3 regions of the Mycobacterium sp. pW045 genome follow, and region 1 is predicted to be linked to each of the others. Evidence: predicted binding sites of a transcription regulator. Region 1 holds the regulator's gene; each other region holds the start of a gene.

Region 1 (7,173 bases):
GCTGAAGGACGCCGGTGTGGTGCCTAACGCCCGGGTGACCGTCGAAGCCGACGCGGAGGACGGCGTGACGATCGTCATGCCCGGCCACACCGACGTCAGCCTGCCGTACGCGATGGCGCACGCCGTCAAGGTGCAGAAGGTCTGATCGGTTCGTCTCAGCCGGCCCGTCGACCGAAACCCTGCCGCTGCGGCAGCGACACCCCGAGCCGGCCGGCCAGCCGATAGCCGGTATCGGCCAGCCCGCGGATCCGGTCGGGCCGCAGTCCCGACTGCAGCGCCGTGTCGAGCAGACCCGCCATCCGGTGGTCCGGCATGCAGCGCAACGCTGCCTCCAGCGACACCCCTGCCAGCGGTCCGTCACCGCGCGCATAGGCGCTGAACGCCAGCAGCACCAGCGCGTCGGCCCGCCACGGCTCGGGCAGCGTGCGGGCCAGTATCGACCACAGCGTCTCGGCGTCGGCGGCGTGCTCGCTGATGGCCAACGCGCACAGCGTGTCCCGTACCAGCACGTCGGTCAGCGAGCATCCCAGCCGGGCCAGCTCCGGTTCACTCGGCTCCCGGCCGCCGGCCAGCGCGACGACGGCAGCCAGCATCTGCTCGACGTCGCGGCGGGCCTGGCGATGTCCATCGGCCTGGCTCGCTGCGGCCCGGTCCGCCGCATGATCGTCGATCACCGCTGCCACCGCGGCACGGCGCGCCGCGTCGTCGGGGATGATCACCGCCTGCAGATCCGCTCGGCGCCGATACAGCCGCCGGCCCTCCAGCACGGCGGCAGCAGCCAGCGGAGAGGCTTCCGGATCGTCGACCGGGCCGCCCGCGCCGCAGCCGTCGATGCAGTGCCAGCGCCCACCGTGCGCCACTCGGTCCACCACGTGCGCGCCGAGCAGCGCGATGCCGTTGCGCGTCAACTCCTGCGACAGGGCATCGACCAGTCGGCGGTGCTCGTCGTTGCAGACCGGGCAGCACGCCCCCGCCGCATCGACGATCACCACGATGGCCCCGGCCGGGGCGGCGGCCGCCGCGACATCGGCGAGGTGGCCGACGGTGTCGGCGATGCCGTCGGACAAGTCAACCCGCAGCACCGAGCCCAACTCGCGGCCGTCGACCGATACCAGGATCAAGGATTTCTCCGGCACGAAGCCGAGGATGGCCGGCAGCGCCGCGATCAGCGCTGCGGGGCGGTTCAGGGTGAATTCGGGTTGCTTCGTCGTCATGGCAGCAACGTTGACGACACCCACCGTCATCGGGGCGCGCCCGCGTGGCGTCCGCGACCGCATTGTGGATGAACCGGCAACTGTGAGCCGACGGCTGCTCGAGGGTGTGGGCAGCCGCCGAAGCGGGAATTTCTCGTTGGGCGAACTCCGGTCCCGTCGGGAATGGGGCCGGGCTGACCGGGCGTTTTCGCTGACATCCGCGCATCGTTTTCCGGTGCGGCCTGACGTAGGGGAAAATGGACAGCGCGATCCGCATCGAGATCCGCACGACGAGGAGGCGAAGGCAATGGCCGAGCACCCGGATACCGGCTCCGACCGGGACCGGCACTACCAGGCCCAGCAGGGCGGCATGTACGAACTTGAGGTTCCGGCGCCGCAGCTGACATCGCCGGACGGCGAAGGTCCGGTGCTGATCCACGCGCTGGAGGGTTTCTCCGACGCCGGCCATGCGATCCGGCTGGCGGCCGGCCACCTCAAGAGCGCCCTCGACAGTGAACTGGTGGCGTCGTTTGCCATCGACGACCTGCTCGACTACCGGTCCCGCCGGCCGGTGATGACGTTCAAGACCGACCGTTTCACCCACTACGCCGAACCCGAGTTGAGCTTGTACGCGTTGCGTGACAGTGCGGGGACGCCGTTTCTGCTGCTGGCCGGCATGGAGCCCGACCTCAAGTGGGAGCGATTCATCACCGCGGTCCGGCTGCTGGCCGAGCGGCTCGGCGTGCGGCGGACCATCGGGCTGGGCACCATCCCGATGGCGGTCCCGCACACCCGCCCAGTGACGCTGACGGCGCACTCCAACAACCGTGAGTTGATCGCCGACTTCACTCCGTGGATCGCCGAGGTGCAGGTCCCGGGCAGTGCGTCCAACCTGCTGGAGTACCGGATGGCCCAGCACGGCCACGAGGTGGTCGGGTTCACCGTGCACGTGCCGCACTATGTGTCACAGACCGACTACCCCGAGGCCGCCGAGGCGCTGTTGCGGCAGGCGGCACAAACCGGCTCGTTGCAGCTGCCGCTGAGCGAACTCAGCCAGGCCGCGGCCGACATCCGGGCCAAGATCGACGAACAGGTCGAAGCGAGCGCCGAGGTGGCGCAAGTGGTGACGGCGCTGGAACGCCAGTACGACGCCTTCATCGCCGCCCAGGAGAATCGCTCGCTGCTGGCCCGCGACGAGGAGCTGCCCAGCGCCGACGAACTCGGTGCCGAGTTTGAGCGGTTCCTGGCCCAGGAGGCCAGGAAGGACCGCGGCGACGACGGCACCGCCTGACGGGCGGGCCTATCCCGTTCGCCGCAGCGCGGCGGTCAGATGGTTCTGCGCCGGCTCTCCGACGGCTCCCATGTCCAGGGTGTAAGACAACTCGTCACCCGCGAGGCGGTAGTGGCGGCTCAGTGCCGTCACCTCCTTGGCCGTGGGGGCCAGCCCGATCGTCGGCGCCGACATCTCGAGTTCGACGCCGTCCGCGGTCACGCGGTAGCGGCCCACCTCGATCTCGGTGATGCCGCTCGGGTGCGCCAGAACCCATTCGATCCGGCCGGGTTGCGGCACCCGCAGATAGCCGGTCTCGGCGTGCAGCGGCAGTCCGTCGGCCGCCGACTTGGTCTTCTGGCCGTAGACCAGAAACGGTTTACCGACGTGGGAGAAGGTCACCTCTTCGAGGTAGTCGAACGAGGCGATGGTGGGGTACACCCCGCGGCCCCGGCCCGACCAGGTGCCCAGCAGCGGTGCCAGCTCCCCAAGGTTCGGGTGCAGCTCTGGTGCCATGGGGCCAGCGTAGTGCGCGCCGCGACACCGCGAGCCTCAACCGGTGGTGGGCACCTGGCGGTGCTCACGCAGCGCTTCGATCTCCCGCTCGAAGTCAGCCGCCGACGAGAACGAGCGGTACACCGAGGCGAAACGCAGGTAGGCGACCTCGTCGAGTTCGCGCAGCGGACCCAGAATCGCCAATCCCACCTCGTGGCTGGGGATCTCCGGTGAGCCCGCCGCGCGCACCGCGTCCTCTACCTGTTGGGCCAGTAGATTCAGCGCATCGTCGTCGACCTGGCGGCCCTGACACGCCCGGCGCACCCCGCTGATGACCTTTTCGCGACTGAACGGCTCGGTGACACCGCTGCGTTTGACCACCGCCAGTACCGCGGTCTCCACGGTGGAAAAGCGCCGACCGCATTCCGGGCAGGACCGACGGCGGCGGATGGCCTGGCCTTCGTCGGTTTCGCGGGAATCCACCACCCGGGAGTCTGGATGGCGACAAAACGGGCAATGCATGGCCGCTCCTTCGCCGTGCCGAGAGCCGGACACCTGCAAGCGTTGCGGCGAAACCGGCCACTGGGACAACTGTGAGCGTACCTGCGCGGCCGCCGGGCGGCGCGCCGTGCTGCCCGCATGCCGCGACCGACCGGACATCGACGGCCACTCAGCCGATCGGCGCGATCAACGTCTGGCCGGCCTCCAGCGCCGCCGACTCGAGGCTGTTGAGCTCGCGGATCCGGTCGACGACCTGGCTGGTCGGCGCGTCGGGTGCGACCCGGGCCGCCAGGTGCTGCAGGGTCTCGCCGCCCTGGACCCGCACCACGCCCAGCTCGCCGGGCACCGCGGACCCGCCGTCGGCCATCGTCGCACCGAACTGGGCGATGAGACCGAGCCACACCGTGATCCCCGCGGCGATCAGGGCGAGCACCACGGTCGTCGCGGGCGTGATCGGTTTGGCGGGCCGGGGCCGATGCGCCGTGCGCGACATCAGCACACCGGTACCGCGATGCGATAGCGGCGCACCGTCCGGGCGCGACCGCGCCACTCGCGCCGGCCGGGTGTGAACCGCATGCGCCCGACCCGACGTGACGGGGCGCCGCCGGGGCCCCACCGGAGCGCGCTCGGCCGGGTCGAACGTCGGAGCGAACGTGTCGATGAGCATCATGTGCGGTTCTCCCTCACTCGGCGTCGGCGACCCTGTTCGCTCGACTGTTCGAATAGTAATCGATTGTATGTTCGATGTCCGAACATGTGATCGATTCGTTGTCGAAAACATTAGCGAAGGGGTCCGACAGCCGGCCGGCGGTTCGAACGTGCGCCCGACACACCTCGAACACATGTTTGATTAATGTCGACGAGACGACTAGATTCGCCGCTATGAGCGACAGCAGCAAGACAGCGCCAGCGCCCGACTCGACGCTTACCGCCCGGCAGCGCACCATTCTGAACGTCATCCGCGCCTCGGTGAGCGAGCGGGGCTACCCGCCGAGTATCCGCGAGATCGGCGATGCCGTCGGCCTGACGTCGACGTCGTCGGTCGCCCACCAGCTGCGCACGCTCGAGCGCAAGGGCTATCTGCGCCGTGACCCCAATCGACCCCGTGCCGTCGACGTCCGCAGTCCGGAGGAGGCGGCCGGCTCCGACGCGGCGCCGCGCAGCGATGTCGCCGGCTCGGATGCGCTGCCCGAACCCACATTCGTACCGGTGCTCGGCCGGATCGCGGCCGGTGGCCCGATCCTGGCCGAGGAGGCGGTCGAGGACGTCTTCCCGCTCCCGCGTGAGTTGGTGGGCGAAGGCGAGCTGTTCCTGCTCAAGGTGGTCGGTGAGTCGATGGTGGACGCCGCGATCTGCGATGGCGACTGGGTGGTGGTACGCCAGCAGAACGTTGCCGACAACGGCGACATCGTCGCCGCGATGATCGACGGCGAGGCCACCGTCAAGACCTTCAAGCGCACCGGCGGTCAGGTCTGGCTGATGCCGCACAACCCGGTTTTCGACCCGATCCCGGGCAACGACGCGGTGGTGCTGGGCAAGGTCGTCACGGTCATCCGCAAAGTCTGACGGGGCGATTCGGCGGCTACCCGGTGCCGCCAACGCCGGCCAGCGAGAAGAACTCCCGGCGGGAGCGGTCGTCGCTTCGCAGCGTGCCCGAAAGGGTCGAGGTGACGGTCGTGGACCCGCCGGCGTGCACGCCGCGCAACGTCATGCAGGTGTGCTCGGCGCGGATCACCACCCCGACGGCCCGCGGCTGCAGGTGGTCGGTGAGCCAGTCGGCAACCTGCTTGGTGAGCCGTTCCTGCACCTGCGGCCGGCACGCAAAGTAATCGACCACCCGAGCCAGCTTGGACAGACCCAGGAGCCGGTCACCGGGCAGGTAACCGACACAGGCGGTGCCGGTGAACGGCAGCAGATGATGCTCGCAGACCGACCGGAACCCGATGTCACGCACCAGCACCAGCTCGTCGTACCCCTCCTCGTTCGGGAAGGTGGTGGCCTCGAAGGGCGTCGGGGTGAACATCTCGGCGTAGGCCCGCGCCATCCGCCGTGGCGTGTCCCGAAGCGCTTCACCGGCGGTGGAGATGCCCAGCGCGTGCAGCAGCGCCGCGGCGGCCCGCTCGGCGGCATCGAGGTCGGGAACCGGCCGATCGGCGGCTCGCAGATCGGCGTAGACCGCTACCGACATCTCAATCCCCCATCGACGATCATCGTTGCGTTCAGATTGGCGGCGTCAGGCCCTATTTGTCAATTATTTTTGGTGTTACATTGGGGCGATGAGGTCCCCTCGCCGCGGCCACCCGGATCCGCTGACCGGGTTGAGCAGCCTGGACGATCCGGTACGGCAGCGGCTCTATCACTACGTCGCGTCGTGCGACGAGCCGGTGGCCCGGGAGCAGGCCGCGACCGCCGCCGGCATCAGCCGCACACTGGCCGCCTACCACCTCGACAAACTGGCCGAGGCCGGGATCCTGTCGGTGAGCTACGCGCGGCCGGCCGGCCGCTCCGGTCCCGGCGCGGGGCGCCCCGCCAAGCGCTATGCACGCACCCGGGACGAGCTGTCGGTGAGTGTGCCGCCCCGCAACTACCGGCTGCTGGCCGACCTGCTGGTCACCGCCATGGCCGACGACGACGCGGCGGCGGTGCGCGCGGCGGTCTCGGCGGCGGCCCGCCGGGCCGGCCGGGCCGGGGCGAGCGAACACGGCGTTTTGGAGGCCCTCCGGGAATTCGGCTACGAGCCGGCGGTCAACGATGCCGGCGACATCGAGCTGCGCAACTGTCCGTTCGAACGGCTGGCGCGTCGCTACACCGAAGCGGTGTGCGGTCTGAACCTGCAACTGATCGAGGGCATGCTGGAAGGCACCGGCGAACCGCCGCGGCGGGCCACGCTGGCCCCGTCAGAGCGGCGGTGCTGTGTCACCGTCCGAGCACCAAGGCGCGGGCACCGGTGAGCCTGCTGGAGTCACTGGGACTGACCGCCCCGGTCATGCAGGCCGGAATGGGGGGCGGGGTCGCCGGCGCAGAGCTGGCCGCCGCGGTGTCGGCGGCCGGTGGCTTGGGCACCGTCGGGCTCAGCGATCCGCGTAGCTTCGCCGCCGAGTTGCGCCGCGCCGTGGCGCTGGCCGGCGGGCGCCCGGTGGCGGCCAATCTGCTGGTGCCGTTCGTCCGCCGGCCCCATATCGACGCGTGCATCGCCGCCGGTGCCGCCCTGGTGGTGTTTCACGACGGTGCTCCCGCGCGCTGGATCACCGCGCTGCGGGCCGCGCGAATTCCGGTGCTGTGCACCGCCGGTGATGTCGCCCAGACCCGCCGGGCTCTGGCCGCCGGCGCTGACGGTCTGGTGGCGCAGGGCGTCGAGGCCGGCGGCCACCTGGTGGCCGATCGACCGCTCGGCGTGACGTTGCCGGAGGTGCTCGGTGCCGCCGACGGCGCCCCGGTGCTGGCCGCCGGCGGGGTCGCCGACGCCGACGACGTCCGCGCCCTGCTGGCCGCCGGGGCCGTCGGGGCGGTCGCCGGGACCCGCTTTCTGCTCACCGAGGAGTCGCGCGCCCACCCGGGCTACAAGCAGAAGGTGCTGGATGCGCAACGAACCATCCGCACCATGCTGTTCGGGGTGGGCTGGCCGCTGGCCCACCGGGTCGTTCCCAATGCCCTCACCGAACGCTGGTGTGCGCGAAACGAACTCGGTCCGCCGGCGGTGCGGGCATTCAACCG
Region 2 (7,173 bases), on a different contig from region 1:
TCGCGGTGCGCAGCGGCGGACACAGCGTCGCCGGTCATTCGGCCACCGACGGCGGCATCGTCATCGACCTGACCCAGCTGCGCGGGGTGCGGGTCGACGCGCAAGCGCGGATCGCCTATGTCGACGCCGGCGCCACCTGGGGCGACGTCGACCCGGTGACCAGCAGGCACGGGCTGGCCTGCCCGGGCGGGGTGGTGTCGACGACCGGCGTCGGCGGGTTCTCGCTCGGCGGCGGCATCGGCTGGCTCTCCCGCGCCCACGGGATGACCTGCGACAACCTGATCGGTGCGACACTGGTGACCGCATCCGGCGACGTGTTGACCGTCAGCGAGACCGAGCACCCGGACGTGTTGTGGGGGCTGCGCGGCGGAGGCGGCAACTTCGGCGTCGTAGCGCAGTTCGTGCTGCGCCTGCACCCCGTGAACGCGGTGACCGCCGGCGTGCAGTCCTACCCCGACACCGACGCCGAGGCGGCCCTCAAGCATTTCCGCGCCCAGATGGACAACGCACCCGACCACCTGGCGTCCATCCTGGATTTCTCCACCGACTTCACCACCGGCAAGTCATTGGTCAATGTGCTGGCCTGTTCAACGCGGACCGACGCGATCGGCAGCAACGATGTCAGCGCCCTGCTCGACGTCCGTGGCGCGGCGGCGAAGCCGGTGGTGGCGGTGCAGCACACGCTGGACTACTCGACCTGGCAGCAGGCCCTCGACTACACGGCGCCGTACGGCTGGCTGAACTACTGGAAATCGCTGTTCGTCACCGAGCTCACCGACGAGGCGATCCGGCGCATCGCGCTGCTCGGCCGGTCACGCCCCTCGACGCAGACCCGGCTGCACCTGATCCGGCTCGGCGGGTACGCCAGTCGCGTTCCGCCGGAGTCCACGGCCGTCGTCGCCCGCGACCACCCGTACATCATCCATCTGATGACGACCTGGACCGACCCCGCCGACACCGCGCGGTGCACGGCGTGGGCCGGGCAGGCCTTCGAGATCCTGCGCCCACTCGGCCCGGCGAGCGCCTACCTGAACTTCGTGGGCGACGAAGGGCAGGACCGTATCCGGGCGACCTTCGGCGATGCCGGTTATCAGCGGCTCGCCGAACTCAAGGCGCGGCTGGACCCGCAGAATCGGTTCAGGCTCAACCACAACATCGCGCCCGCCGATTAACGCTCGCAGTTCTTAGTGTGTCGCCAACGCGGCCACACGTTTGCCCAGCGCACGATGGGTATTGTGGTCCGCGGGGGAAAGGACGCAACGATGTCTGCCGCGCACGATCATGAGCAGGATCATGAGCTGGCTTTCGCCGGTGTTGCGCGCCTGGCACAGCTGGTGCGTGAGCGGGAGGTGTCCCCGCGCGAGTTGGTGGCCCTCTACCTGGATCGGATCGCCCGGCTCGACCCGGTGCTGAACGTGTTCCGCACGGTGCTGGGTGACCGGGCGATGGACGAGGCGGCGCGCATCGAGCGGCGGTTGGCCGCCGGGGAGGTGCTGCCGCTGGCCGGTGTGCCGATCGCGGTCAAGGACGACACCGACGTGGCCGGTGTTTCGTCCATGTGCGGCACCGGAATCGATGTCGGCCCGGCGAGCACCGACAGCGCCGCGGTGCGCCGGCTGCGGGCCGCGGGTGCGGTGATCATCGGCAAGACCCACCTCTCGGAGTTCGGCGCCTACCCGGTGTGCGAATCGGCGACCTGGGGCGTGACCCGCAACCCGTGGGATCTGTATCGGACCCCGGGCGGCTCCAGCGGTGGTTCGGCCGCGGCGGTCGCCTCCGGGATGGTGCCGGGCGCCACCGGCAGCGACAGCGGCGGCTCGGTGCGAATCCCGGCCGCCTGCTGCGGGTTGGTCGGTCTCAAGGGCCAGCGCGGCCGGATCAGCGCCAAGGAGTCGCCCGAACGGGCATACCGCTTCCACGGCCTCAACCACATCGGGCCGCTGGCTCGCAGTGTCGTCGACACGGCACTACTGCACGACGCGATGACCGGGCCCGAACCCGACGACGAGATTCCGTCACCGCCGCCGGCGCCGCCGCTGATGGACGCGCTGGTGGCGCCGACGCGGCGGTTGCGGATCGCGATGTCGTTCAAGCCGGTGGTCCCGGTGCACGTCAGCGACGAGGTGCGCCGCCCGGTCCTTGAGACCGCGGAGTTGTTGCGATCACTGGGTCACGATGTCGTCGAACGCGACCCGGTCTATCCGGTGGTGGGGATCGCCGCGGTGCTCGCGCTGTTCATGAACGGCTTCGCCGATGAGATCGACCGACTCCCGAAAACCGAACTGCTGGAACGGCGGATGCAGGCCGAGGCGCGGACCAGCCGGCTGGTTCCGGACTGGCTCGCCCGTCGTGCGGTCGCCGCCGAGCCCCGCATCACCGCCCGCTCGCAGCGCCGGATCGCCGACTTCGACGTCCTGATGACACCGGTGCTGGCGATACCGCCGGTGCGGGTGGGCTACTTCGAGGGGTACGGCCCGACCCGGGCGATGCTGCGGATGCTGAAGTTCATCCCCTTCACCTTCCCGCAGTGCTACAGCGGTCAGCCGGCCATGTCGGTGCCCGCCGGTTTCGACGCCGACGGCGTGCCCGAGGCGGTGCACCTGGTGGGGAGAGCCAACGACGAGGCAACCCTGATTTCGCTTGCCGCACAGCTCGAATCGGTACGGCCGTGGGCTCAGCTCCGGCCGCCGACCGAGGCGTTGCTGTCCCAGGTCCGGTAGCGAACGGTCGCGCGCTACGCCAACGGGTAGCGCTCTCGCAAACCCGTCAGTGTCGCCTCAATGCCAGCGGCATTGGTCCTGGCGGACCGGGTCAGCTCGTAGAACTTCAATTTGAGCGCACCCCCGTTCCGGTAGTCGAATGTCTCCACCGAGGCAGATTGAGCACCGAACTGAGGTAAGTCGAATTCCTCACCATTCCCTTAGAATCAGGCCTACTGATCAGCCCGGGTTCTTGTCGGATGCTCGAACTAGTGTTCGGTTTATGGGTAGGGATGCGCTCGCCGATCGGGACACCATCATGGGGTGTCTCGATGAGCAGGAGGCGATTAATGCCCGGTTGGCCCAGTGTTCGTTTGATGCATTGAGCCCCGAGGAGCTGGTGGAGGTGCTGGCCCGCCGGGAAGTGTTGGCATGGCAGGCGCCGGCCATCGATCACCAGATCTTGGCCCGGCTGGTGGCTGAGGGCCATGATGAGGTATTAGCAGGGTGTTCGCTGACCAAAGCGTTGAGTGAGCGGTTGCGAATCAGTACGGCGGACGTACGCCGGCGGGTGGACGAGGCCGCCGAGTTGGGCCCGCGCACCTCCATCACCGGCGAACCCCTTGAACCGGTACTTCCGGCGCTGGCAGCGGCCCAAGCCGACGGGCGGGTGGGCCCCGAGCAGGTGGCGATCGCGCGTAAGGCGATGGCGAAGATCCCCGCCAGAGTGAGTGCTTCCGATCGCGGGCGCGCCGAGCGCGATCTGGCGGCGTTGGCCTCCGAGTTCGCTCCGGAGACCTTTCAACGCCTGGCTGCACACCTAATCGCGGTGCTGGATCAAGATGGCGACGAGCCCGATGACCGTGAGCGCCAAGCCCGGCGCGGCCTGCGACTGGGTCGCCAGGACACCGACGGGATGAGCACCGTGTCCGGCAAGATCACCCCGGAGTTGCGGGCCACCCTGGAGCCGATCCTGGCCAAACTGGGGGCGCCGGGCATGTGCAACGCCGCCGACGAAACGCCCTGTGTCAGTGGCACGCCGAGCCAAGCGCAGATCCAGGCTGATCACCGCACCCGCGATCAACGCCACCATGACGCGCTGCTGGCCGCACTGCGGGCGGTACTGGCCTGTGGAGATCTGGGGCAGCTCAATGGTCTGCCGGTCACGGTGATCGTCTCGACCACGCTGGCCGAACTGCAGGCTGCGGCCGGCAAGGCGCACACCGCCGGCGGCAGCCTGCTGCCGATGAGTGACCTGCTGCGGATGGCCGGCCACGCGTATCACTACCTGAGTGTCTTCGACGGCCAAGGTCGGGCGCTGTGGCTGGGCCGGGCCAAACGACTCGCCTCTGCCGACCAGCGCATCGTGTTGCACGCCCGCGACCGCGGCTGCACCCGCCCCGGGTGCACGGTGTCGGGATATCTTTCCCAGGCGCACCATCTGGAACAGGATTGGGCGAACAACGGCCAAACCGACGTCGATTCCCTCGCGCTGGCGTGTGCCCCGGATAATCGGATGGCCAGCGAGCAGGGCTGGGTCACCCGACTCGGCGACTCCGGCCGCGTCGAATGGATCCCACCGGCAAAAGTCGACCACGGCCAGCCGCGAGTCAATCCCTTCCACTTCATCGAAGCCGTCATCGACTACCACCGCCACCGGCCACCCGATGATCCGCCCGACGAGCAACCACCACCACCCGACGACGAATGGCCACCGCGCGACGACCCGGTATTCGACGACCCGTTGTTCGACGAGGCTGCCTACGAAGCTGTGGCCGTCGAGGGCCTCGCGCAACGGCACATCTTCGAGGACGACAACTGGGCGGAAGCCGGATGACGACGTGCTGCCGCCGGTTGGTCAGCGGTCCAGGTAGCCGTTGTCGCGGTACCACTCGTAGCCGGCCCGCAGCGCGGTGGCGAACGGGGTGAACGGCACACCCAATTCCTCGCGGGACTTGGTGGCGTCGGCGAAGATGTCCGCGGTGGACAGTCGCATCTGGCGGGCGTCGATCGGCAGTCGCGGTCCGACGACGGCGCGGGCCACGCTGACACCCGCCGCGGCCACCGGAATGAACCAGCGCGGCAACATGACCGACGGTGGACGCCGACCGAAGAGTTTGTTGGCTTCGGTGAATGCCGCACGGAAGGACAGGTTCTCACCGCCCAGGATGTAGCGTTCCCCGATCCGGCCCCGCTCGGCGGCCGCGATGTGCCCGGCCACCACATCGTCGACCGAGACGAAGTTGGTGCCGCCGGGTGCGGCGAACCACAGTCGGCCGTGCTGCGCTTCGACGAGCATGGCGCTGGCGATGCGGTTGACATCGCGGGGTCCGATGACGGCCGACGGGTTGACGATCACCACCGGCAGGCCGGCCGCAGCCGCCTTGCGCAGTTCCGCCTCGGCGAGGTGCTTGCTGTGCGCGTACGGGAACTGCCTCGGGCGGATGTTGAACTCATCGGTCTCGACCAACTCGTGACCCCGCGACGGAATACCCAGCGCGGCAAGCGAACTGGTATAGACGAAACGCTCGACTCCGGCGCGCTGGGCGGCGGCGGCCATATCGCGGGTGCCGTCGACGTTGGTGCGATACAGCCGGGTCTGGGTGCGGTAACGCCAGTAGTCCGAGATCGCCGCGGTGTGAAACACCCAGTCGCAGCCGGCCATCGCCTCGGTGAGCGCCTCGACGCCGTCGTTGACGTCGCCGACGCGGGTCTCGCACTCCAGGCCGGCCAGTGCCGCCATCGGTGAGGTGGAGCGACGCAGCACCCGCACCTGCATGCCGCGCTCCAGCAACGCGGCGACCAGGTTCGAGCCGACGAAACCGGTTCCCCCGGTGACGAATGCGCGCATCAGATCAGAACCGGTAGGTCGTGCAGCCGACCTCGACACCGGAGCCGACGGCCATGATCAACGCGACGTCGCCGGACTTGGCCAGGCCGCGTTGCCGCGCGTCGGCGATCTGGTAGGGCAGCGTCGAGGTGAACGGGTCACTGGCGTGGCCCTGCGCCGCGAGGTCGATGAACCGTGACCGGTCCACCCCGATGCCGGCGGCGAGTTCGTCGAGGGCGGCGCCCGGAAGATACGGCGGGAACACCAGCGCGACGTCCTCGGGCTCCAAGGCCTCCAGCGTCAGCAACTGCTTGACCGCCGAGGGCAGGCAGCTCACGTAGATGGCGGCCAGGTTCGGATCGCGGTCGACCCGCAGCCACATCCGGCCGTCGCGCTCCTGGGTGTAGGTCCGCAGTGCGCCCCGGTATTCGGGGTGGTGGGCGAAGACGAACCGGCCGAAGCCCTCCGGGCCGGCGCTGGGGCTCAGCATGATCGCCGACCCGGTCTCGGTGACCCCGGTGCGCGGGTAGCCGCTCTGCGGGGTGTTGTTCTCCACCTCGGAGGCCAACACCATGGCGTGGCCTGTCCGGCCGGCGCCGATCATTCCGGCCGCGACGTGACAGCCGTTGAGGAAACCGACTGCGCCGTTGAGGATGTCGAATGCGAACGTCTTGGGCGCCTCCGCGGACTCGGGTTCGGCGTTGATCCCGACCTCGCCGGCGACCAGGGTGGCCACGGCCGGTTCGGACAGGAAGTCATCGCGGTAGATACCGGTGTGGATGACCAGTCCGACGTCGGTCCGCTCGACCCCGCTGTCGTCCAGGCAGGCGGCCGCGGCGTCGACGGCGAACCGGATCGAGCTGGCCCGCGGGCCCGCGGGCCCCGAATCCGGCACAGCTATGCCGATCCCCTCGATCCGCACCCGCGGCGTCGCCGGCAGCTCCCGGCGGCGGGACCGGGTGCCGCGGGCGGGCTGCCCGGCCTGGCCGTTGCCGGCGCGGCGCATCCGGTCGGGCAGGTCGTCGAAGGTGTAGAGCCCGGTGCCGATGGTCTGCCCGGAACCGGTGATGGACAGCACCACGTTGTCACCTGAGTTGATCCGGCCCGCGTTGATGTAGTCATACAGTGCGACGAAATGCGTTGTGGTGGCGGTGTTTCCTCGTTCTGCAAGGTTGCAGATGGTGTTGGCCCGGCTGGCCGCCCCGGCGCCGAACACCCGGTTGATGGTCAGGATGGCGTCGTTGATCGACGCCTCGGAGGTCTGATGCATCAGTAGCTGATCGGCCGTCTCGGGACGCCAGCCGTGCCGCTGCATCACCGCCGCGACGTAGGGCACCGAGTGCTTCACCGCGATCGCGGTCTGGGTGACCGAGTCGGTGACCATGATGGCGCCACCGTGCGGGCCCTCGGTGGCCTTGGCGATGCACAGTTTGGCGAATTCGCTGTAGGTGGCCAGGTCCAGGTCGTGGAAGCCGACCCGGTCATTGGGTCCGAGTTCGAGTACCGCTGCCGCGCCGGCGTCGCCGACGGTCAGGCAGGCCAGCCGCGGGTCCATCGCGCCCTCGATCTCCTGCTGCGCGGTTTCGGTGATGTGGCTGATGTATTCGCCGCTGAACACCAGCGCGTTGCGCACCAGCCCGGTCT
Region 3 (7,173 bases), on a different contig from region 1:
CCGGCGTCCGGCCTCGATGGCCTCGGCGGTGCCGAGCCAGAACAGGTCCTCGGGCCCGGAGCGCACCAGCGCGGCCGCGGTGGATCCGTCGTCGGGACTGACGACACCGCGCACCACCGCCACCGGGACGTCGGTGAGCTTGCCCTTGACCAGGTCGGCGGCGGCGGCGAGCTCGTCGGCGACGGCAACCTCGGTGACGACGAGCTCGTTGCCGTGCCGGTCGACGGCGCCGGCGTAGCCGTTGAGCACGGTCAGGCCGGACGCCCCGATCGCGACGTCGATCTGCCCATGGCGCCAGGCACGACCCATCGTGTCGGTGATCAGCACCGCGACGTCGACGCCGAGCCGCTCGGCCAGCCGGGCGCGCAACGTCGCGGCGCTGCCGTCGGGATCGACCGGCAGCAGCGCGAGTTCGTCGGAGCCGACGTTGGAGCCGTCCACGCCGGCGGCGGCCTGCACCAGCCCGAGCCGATTCTCGGTGATCCAGGTGCGGCCCTTGCGGGCCAGCACGCGCACCGCCTCGGCCTCGACCAGTTGCCGGCGCAGCGCGTCACGCGCCTCGGGGTCGTGGGGCGCCGGCACGATCCGGCCCTCGCACTTGGACACCACTTTGCTGGTGACGACCACGATGTCGCCGTCGGCCAGCCACGGCGCGGCCTGCGCCAGCGCACCCGCCAGATCGTCACCCGGCCGGAACTCGCCCAAGCCGGTGACCGGCAGGATCTGAACCTTGGCGGCACTGCCGTGTTCGCCGCGACCCGTCACGGTGACACGCCCGCGACATCCAGCCCGGCGCGCACCATCTCGGCCGTCGCCGCCGGATCGGTCATCAGCAGCGGGGCGCTGCGCACGGTGATACCGGCCGGCTCGTCGGCGGTGGCTTCGCCCTCGTGCACCAGCCAGTAGTCGAGGATCCCGGTCCCGCTGCGCGACCCGTAATGCTGACCCACGGCGTGTGAGCTGGACTCCAGACCGATCACGCTCAGGCAGGTGTCGGCCATGCCGCGCAACGGTTTTCCGGCGATGATCGGCGAGTAGCCGACGACCGGCGCCGGGGTGGACCGCAGCGCTGCCCGGATGCCGGGAATGGCCAGGATGGCGCCGATGCTCACCACCGGATTCGACGGCGCCAGCAGCACGATGTCGGCGTCGGCGATGGCCTCGAGGACTTGCGGTGTCGCGTTGGCCTTCTCGGCGCCCACGAAGCCGAATCCGTGCGTGGGCACCTCGGCGCGGTAGCGCACCCACCACTCCTGGAAGTGGATCGCACGCTGGGTGTCGTCGGCGGGATCGGTGATCACGACATGGGTTTCACAGCTGTCGTCGGTGACTGGCAGCAGCCTCGCGCCGGGCTGCCAGCGGTCGCACAGCGCCGCGGTCACCTCCGTCAGCGGGTAGCCGCCGCGCAGCGCCTGGGTGCGCACCAGATGGGTGGCGAGGTCACGGTCGCCGAGACCGAACCAGTCCGGTTGCATCCCGTAGCGGGCCAACTCCTCCATCGCGTGCCAGGTCTCGTCGCGGTGACCCCAGCCGCGCTCGGGGTCCACCCCGCCGCCCAGCGTGTACATACAGGTGTCCAAGTCCGGGCAGATGCGCACCCCGTGCATCCAGGCGTCATCGCCGACGTTGACGACGGCGGTCAACTCGTGTGCCGTAGCGTCGGCCTCGCCGAACCGGCCCAGGCCCAGCAACTTCTGCACGCCGAGCAGGAACTTCGCGCCGCCGACCCCGCCGACGAGAACCGTGACCTTCACAGCGCACGACAGTACCGTTGACGTGGCCGCGACCGGTGTGGCGGACCGCCACAGCGGGCCGCCCGGCCGGCCCCGGTAAGACACGCCGAAACGGGGGTGTGGGCTAGATGACACGGACTCGCCGGTCTCGGACACGTCCGAAATCGGTCACGAGATGGTAAGGAATTTCGCCATTCGGCTTGACCGGACCAGTCATCCCGTGTCTAATCACATCAGTGTCATTTCGCGGTTGGCCAGCCGATTTCGGTGTCGCAGACCGAGATTCGATCACATGTTCGAATTGGGATGCAGAGCATCGCAATACGGGCGACACATCAGAATCGCGCAACCAGGTGAGGAGCGGAGCATGTCCTATGAGCACCTTTGGGGCGTAATGGGAGCGACACCGCATGCCAATACCGGATTCATGGCACCAGCCGAGGCCGACCCGGCGCCCAGCCGGCCACACCTGAGCCTGGTCCCGGAGCTCGACGACTACGACGAGTTCGACCCGTTCGACCCGGCCTCGGCCACCAATGAGCAGTGGCAGGACCGCGCGCTGTGCGCGCAGACCGACCCGGAGGCCTTCTTCCCGGAGAAGGGCGGCTCCACCCGCGAGGCCAAGAAGATCTGCCAGCGGTGCTCGGTGCGCAGCGAGTGCCTGGAATACGCGCTGGCGCACGATGAGCGATTCGGCATCTGGGGCGGCCTGTCCGAGCGGGAGCGCCGTCGCCTCAAGCGCGGCATCATCTGAGCGCGCCGCACACCGCCGTCGGCCGCTAGTCCTCGATCGTCGGATCGATGACGGTGGGCTCGACATCCAAGTAGGTGGCGACCTGAGCCACCAGGATCTCGTGCAATAAATCCCCGAGTTCCACGCTGTCATTCGCGCGTTGCTCGATCGGCTTGCGGAACAACAGTATTCGCGCCCGTGTCGGGTTACCCCGGACATCCACCCCGGCAGGTATCAAGCGAGCCAGCGGAATCGGCCCATCGGCGACCACCTCCGGGGGCCACTGCACACTGTCGGGATCCTTGGCGGCGATCCGGGGAATCTCGTCGACGGCGACGTCGAGCGCCGCCAGCCGTTGTTTCCAGCGTTGCTCGATGGGCTCGTAGGCCTCCAGCACCGCCATGTCGAACCGTTCGGCCCGGGTGCGCCAGCCGGGCACCGTCGGCGGCAGCAGCGGTCCGCGGGGTTCGCGGCCGCGCCATGGACGACGCGTGGCGATCACGAAAGAAGATGGTAACGGTTGCGCATAGGGTCGCCGCGCGTTGCGCGTGTCCGGCGCCACGGGGATGCGCCGCCACGATAGCCTCGACCGCGTGAAGGTTCCCCGCCGCTGCTGCCGGCCAGGGTGTCCGCACTATGCGGTGGCGACGTTGACGTTCGTCTACTCGGACTCCACCGCCGTGGTGGGCCCGCTGGCGACCGCCGCCGAGCCGCATTCGTGGGACCTGTGTTTCAGCCACGCCGGCCGGATCACCGCCCCGCGCGGCTGGGAACTGGTCCGCCACCCCGGCCCGTGGGTGTCCCCCGAGGAGGACGACCTGATCGCGCTCGCCGAAGCGGTGCGCGAGGGCCGGTCCGGCCAAGCCGCGCCGGCCAACGGGTGGTATCCGCAGGCCGGCCCGGCGGATACCGGCTCGCGGGGCGCGCCCGGCGGCGGCGTACTGGCGCCGCCCGGCCCGCCGGGCAAGAGCAACGGCAGGCGTCGCGGCCACCTGCGCGTGTTGCCGGACCCTTCGGACTGATCGGACGTTCCGGGCTACGCTTGAGCGTCAAGAGTCCACTTCGTCAGGAGCCCTGTCCATGTCTCGGCCCGCTGCGGCTGTCCACCGTGTGATCAAGGCGTACGACGTACGTGGTCTGGTCGGTTCGGAGATCGATGAATCCCTGGTCGCCGAGGTCGGCGCCGCGTTCGCCCGGCTGATGGCCAACGAGGGTGCCCGGCAGGTGGTGATCGGCCACGACATGCGGGACAGCTCGCCCCCGCTGTCGGCGGCGTTCGCCGAGGGGGTGATCGCCCAAGGCCTCGACGTGATCCGGATCGGGCTGGCCTCCACCGATCAGCTCTACTTCGCCTCCGGGTCGTTGGACTGCCCGGGGGCGATGTTCACCGCCAGCCATAATCCGGCCGCCTACAACGGCATCAAGCTGTGCCGGGCGGGCGCCAAGCCGGTCGGCGCCGACTCCGGCCTGGACCGGATCCGCGATGAGCTGATCGCCGGGGTGGCGCCCGATGCCGACCGGGCCGGATCCCGCGGGACCGTCTCCGACCGCGACGTGCTGGCCGACTACGCGGCGTTCCTGCACTCCCTGGTCGACATCTCCGGCGGGCGCCCGCTGCGGGTGGCCGTGGACGCCGGCAACGGCATGGCCGGACACACCGCTCCGGCGGTGTTCGGTTCGCTGCCGGCGATCACGTTGCTGCCGCTGTACTTCGAGCTCGACGGGACCTTCCCCAACCACGAGGCCAATCCGCTGGACCCGGCCAACCTGGTCGACCTGCAGGCGTTCGTCCGCGACAGCGGCGCCGATATCGGGCTGGCCTTCGACGGCGACGCCGACCGGTGCTTCGTGGTCGATGAGCGCGGCGAGCCGGTTTCGCCGTCGGCGGTGACCGGCCTGGTCGCCGCGCGGGAACTGGCCCGCGAACCCGGCGCGACGGTGATCCACAACCTGATCACCTCCCGCGCGGTGGCCGAACTGGTGGCCGAGCGCGGCGGCACGCCGCTGCGGTCACGGGTCGGACACTCCTATATCAAGGCGATGATGGCCGAGACCGGCGCCATCTTCGGCGGGGAACACTCGGCGCACTACTACTTCCGGGACTTCTGGGGGGCCGACTCGGGGATGCTGGCAGCGCTGCACGTGCTGGCCGCGCTCGGCGAGCAGCAGCGGCCGCTGTCGGAGCTGACCGCCGACTACCAGCGTTACGCGGCCTCCGGCGAGATCAACTACACCCTGGCCGACGGCGTCGACGCGCAGGCCTATGCGGATGCCGTGGTCGCGTCGTTCGGCGAGCAGGCGTCCGTCGACCATCTCGACGGGGTGACCGTCGACCTGGGCGGCGGCAGCTGGTTCAACCTGCGCAGCTCCAACACCGAACCGCTGCTGCGGCTCAACGTGGAGGCCCCCGATTCCGCCGCGGTCGATGCGGTGGTGGCCCAGGTCACCGAACAGGTCGAGGCCGTCACCGCAGCCGAGAAGTCACGGCCGTGAACGCGTTCCCCGGGTCCTTCCCGACGACCGTCGATCTCGACGACGCCGAGGCGTTGCTGGCCGCTGACCGCGACGGGGCGCTGTGGGCCGCGTCGATGGCCGGGGCGCAGGTGCGCGCCACCGCCGCCGCGGTCGCCGAGGGCGCCCTGGACACCGTGCGCGGCGACATCCGGGACTTTCCGGCGCGCACCCTGATCTGGGTGGCGACCCGCGGCGCGGCGGCGACGGCGGGCAGCCTGCTGGCCGCGGCCCGGGGGGATTCGGCTCGCGAACCGCTGGTGCGGGCCGGCGAGGCCCCGGCCTGGATGGGCTCGCTGGACGTGCTGGTGGTCGCCGGCGATGACCCGGGAGATCCCGCGCTGGTCGCCGCGGCCGCCGCCGGGGTGCGCCGCGGCGCGCGGGTCGTGGTGGCCGCGCCCTACCAGGGCCCGTTGCGCGATGCCACGGCCGGCCGGGTCGCGGTGCTCGAGCCGCGGGTCGGGGTCCCCGACGAATTCGGGCTGCCTCGCTACCTGGCCGCCGGGCTTGCCGTGCTGGAGGCCGTGGAGCCGGAGAATCCCGCCGCGCAGATCGACCTGGGCGCGCTGGCCGACGAACTGGATGCCGAGGCGCTGCGCAACAGCGCCGGACGCGAGCTGTTCACCAACCCAGCGAAGATCCTGGCCGACCGGATCGTCGGCCGCGACGTCGCCCTGGCCGGTGACTGCGCGGCATCACTGGCACTGGCCCGGCACGGTTCGGCGATGATGCTGCGGATCGGGCGGACCGCGGTGGCGGCGACCGGGCTGGCCGACGCGGTGAGCGCGCTGCGTGCCCGGGCCGCGGACGGCGCCGGCGGATCCGCTGATATTTTTCATGACGAGCAGATCGACGGGCCGGCTGCAGAGCGGCTGCGAGTGCTGGCCCTGGCACTGTCGGCCGAGCGGACGGTGGTGGCGGCCCGGATCAGCGGGCTGCACGATGTCGACCTGATCGGCGCCGGGGACGTGCCGCTGGCACCGGCGGCAGCCGAGGACACACCGGGTGCGGCGGCCGTGCCGGCACCGGGCGGACCGGGCCGGGCCGAGCAACAGCTTGCGGTACTGGCCGTGCGGTTGGAGATGGCCGCCGCCTACGTGCGACTTTTACGAGGTTGACGGGAACAGTGGAACCACTACGCGGCGCGATACGGACCTACGCCTGGGGATCGCGGACCGCCATCGCCGAGTTCACCGGGCGGCCGGTCCCGGCGGCGCACCCGGAGGCCGAGCTGTGGCTGGGCGCCCACCCCGGCGACCCGGCCTGGCTGGAGACTCCCGACGGCGAGGTGTCGCTGCTGGAGGTCTTGACCGCCGACTGGGAGGGCCAGCTCGGGCCGGTGGCCCACGCCCGCTTCGGTGACCGGCTGCCGTTTTTGGTCAAAGTGCTCGCCGCCGACGAGCCGTTGTCGCTGCAGGCCCACCCCAGCGCCATGCAGGCGATCGAGGGCTATGAGCGGGAGGAGCGGCTCGGGGTTCCGGTGTCCTCGCCGATCCGCAACTACCGCGACACCAGCCACAAACCCGAACTGCTGGTGGCGTTGCAGCCGTTCGAGGCGCTGGCCGGCTTCCGGCCCGCGGCGCGCACCGTCGAGTTGCTGCGGGCGCTGGCGGTCTCGGACCTCGATCCGTTCATCGACCTGCTCGGCGGCCAGACCGCCGGCGATCGCCCCGCCCTCGATCCCGCCGATGCCCAGTCCGACGCCGACGGGCTGCGGGCGCTGTTCACCACCTGGATCACCGCGCCCCAGCCCGACCTCGACGTGCTGGTTCCCGCGGTACTCGAGGGGGCCATCCAATACCTGCATTCGGAGGCCGGCGAATTCGCAGCCGAGGCCAAGACCGTGCTCGAACTCGGTGAGCGCTATCCGGGCGACGCCGGCGTGCTGGCCGCGCTGCTGCTCAATCGGATCAGCCTGGCGCCCGGCGAGGCCATCTTCCTGCCGGCCGGCAACCTGCACACCTACTTGCACGGGGTCGGGCTGGAGGTGATGGCCAACTCGGACAACGTGCTGCGGGGCGGCCTGACGCCCAAGCACGTCGACGTGCCCGAGTTGCTGCGGGTGCTGGACTTCACCCCGACCACCGAGGAGGCGCTGCGGCCGGCGATCCACTCCGACGGCCCCGAGGTGGTCTACCAGACCCCGGCCGAGGAGTTCGCGGTGTCCCGGTTGACGCTGGACGGCGCCCACCTCGG

Evidence for each region. Region 1 encodes LexA, which represses DNA repair genes until DNA is damaged. Its sites were predicted from a motif close to CGAACANNTGTTCG; they were not measured.
Region 2: the regulator LexA is predicted to act here: its motif matches at 2,965-2,978, upstream of ACAG20_RS14220 (HNH endonuclease signature motif containing protein).
Region 3: the regulator LexA is predicted to act here: its motif matches at 2,019-2,032, upstream of cofD (2-phospho-L-lactate transferase).

Annotation. Positions count from the first base shown of each region.
Region 1 covers NZ_JBGGKU010000011.1:102,325-109,497, reverse strand. The annotation lists gene ACAG20_RS17650 (metal-dependent transcriptional regulator) at 1-145, shown strand, start outside; gene ACAG20_RS17645 (DUF4192 domain-containing protein) at 156-1,214, opposite strand; gene ACAG20_RS17640 (proteasome assembly chaperone family protein) at 1,501-2,484, shown strand; gene ACAG20_RS17635 (peroxynitrite isomerase) at 2,494-2,979, opposite strand; gene nrdR (transcriptional regulator NrdR) at 3,016-3,480, opposite strand; gene ACAG20_RS17625 (LysM peptidoglycan-binding domain-containing protein) at 3,629-4,129, opposite strand; gene lexA (transcriptional repressor LexA) at 4,342-5,025, shown strand; gene folE (GTP cyclohydrolase I FolE) at 5,042-5,647, opposite strand; gene ACAG20_RS17610 (helix-turn-helix transcriptional regulator) at 5,736-6,410, shown strand; gene ACAG20_RS17605 (NAD(P)H-dependent flavin oxidoreductase) at 6,407-7,173, shown strand, end outside.
Region 2 covers NZ_JBGGKU010000008.1:33,386-40,558, forward strand. The annotation lists gene ACAG20_RS14205 (FAD-binding oxidoreductase) at 1-1,172, shown strand, start outside; gene ACAG20_RS14210 (amidase family protein) at 1,263-2,720, shown strand; partial or broken gene ACAG20_RS14215 (dimethyladenosine transferase) at 2,735-2,866, opposite strand; gene ACAG20_RS14220 (HNH endonuclease signature motif containing protein) at 2,983-4,536, shown strand; gene ACAG20_RS14225 (SDR family oxidoreductase) at 4,558-5,550, opposite strand; gene ACAG20_RS14230 (amino acid adenylation domain-containing protein) at 5,555-7,173, opposite strand, start outside.
Region 3 covers NZ_JBGGKU010000003.1:347,656-354,828, forward strand. The annotation lists gene ACAG20_RS06530 (coenzyme F420-0:L-glutamate ligase) at 1-765, opposite strand, end outside; gene cofD (2-phospho-L-lactate transferase) at 762-1,754, opposite strand; gene ACAG20_RS06540 (WhiB family transcriptional regulator) at 2,161-2,487, shown strand; gene ACAG20_RS06545 (metallopeptidase family protein) at 2,513-2,968, opposite strand; gene ACAG20_RS06550 (DUF3499 domain-containing protein) at 3,060-3,488, shown strand; gene ACAG20_RS06555 (phosphomannomutase/phosphoglucomutase) at 3,547-4,959, shown strand; gene ACAG20_RS06560 (TobH protein) at 4,956-6,095, shown strand; gene manA (mannose-6-phosphate isomerase, class I) at 6,104-7,173, shown strand, end outside.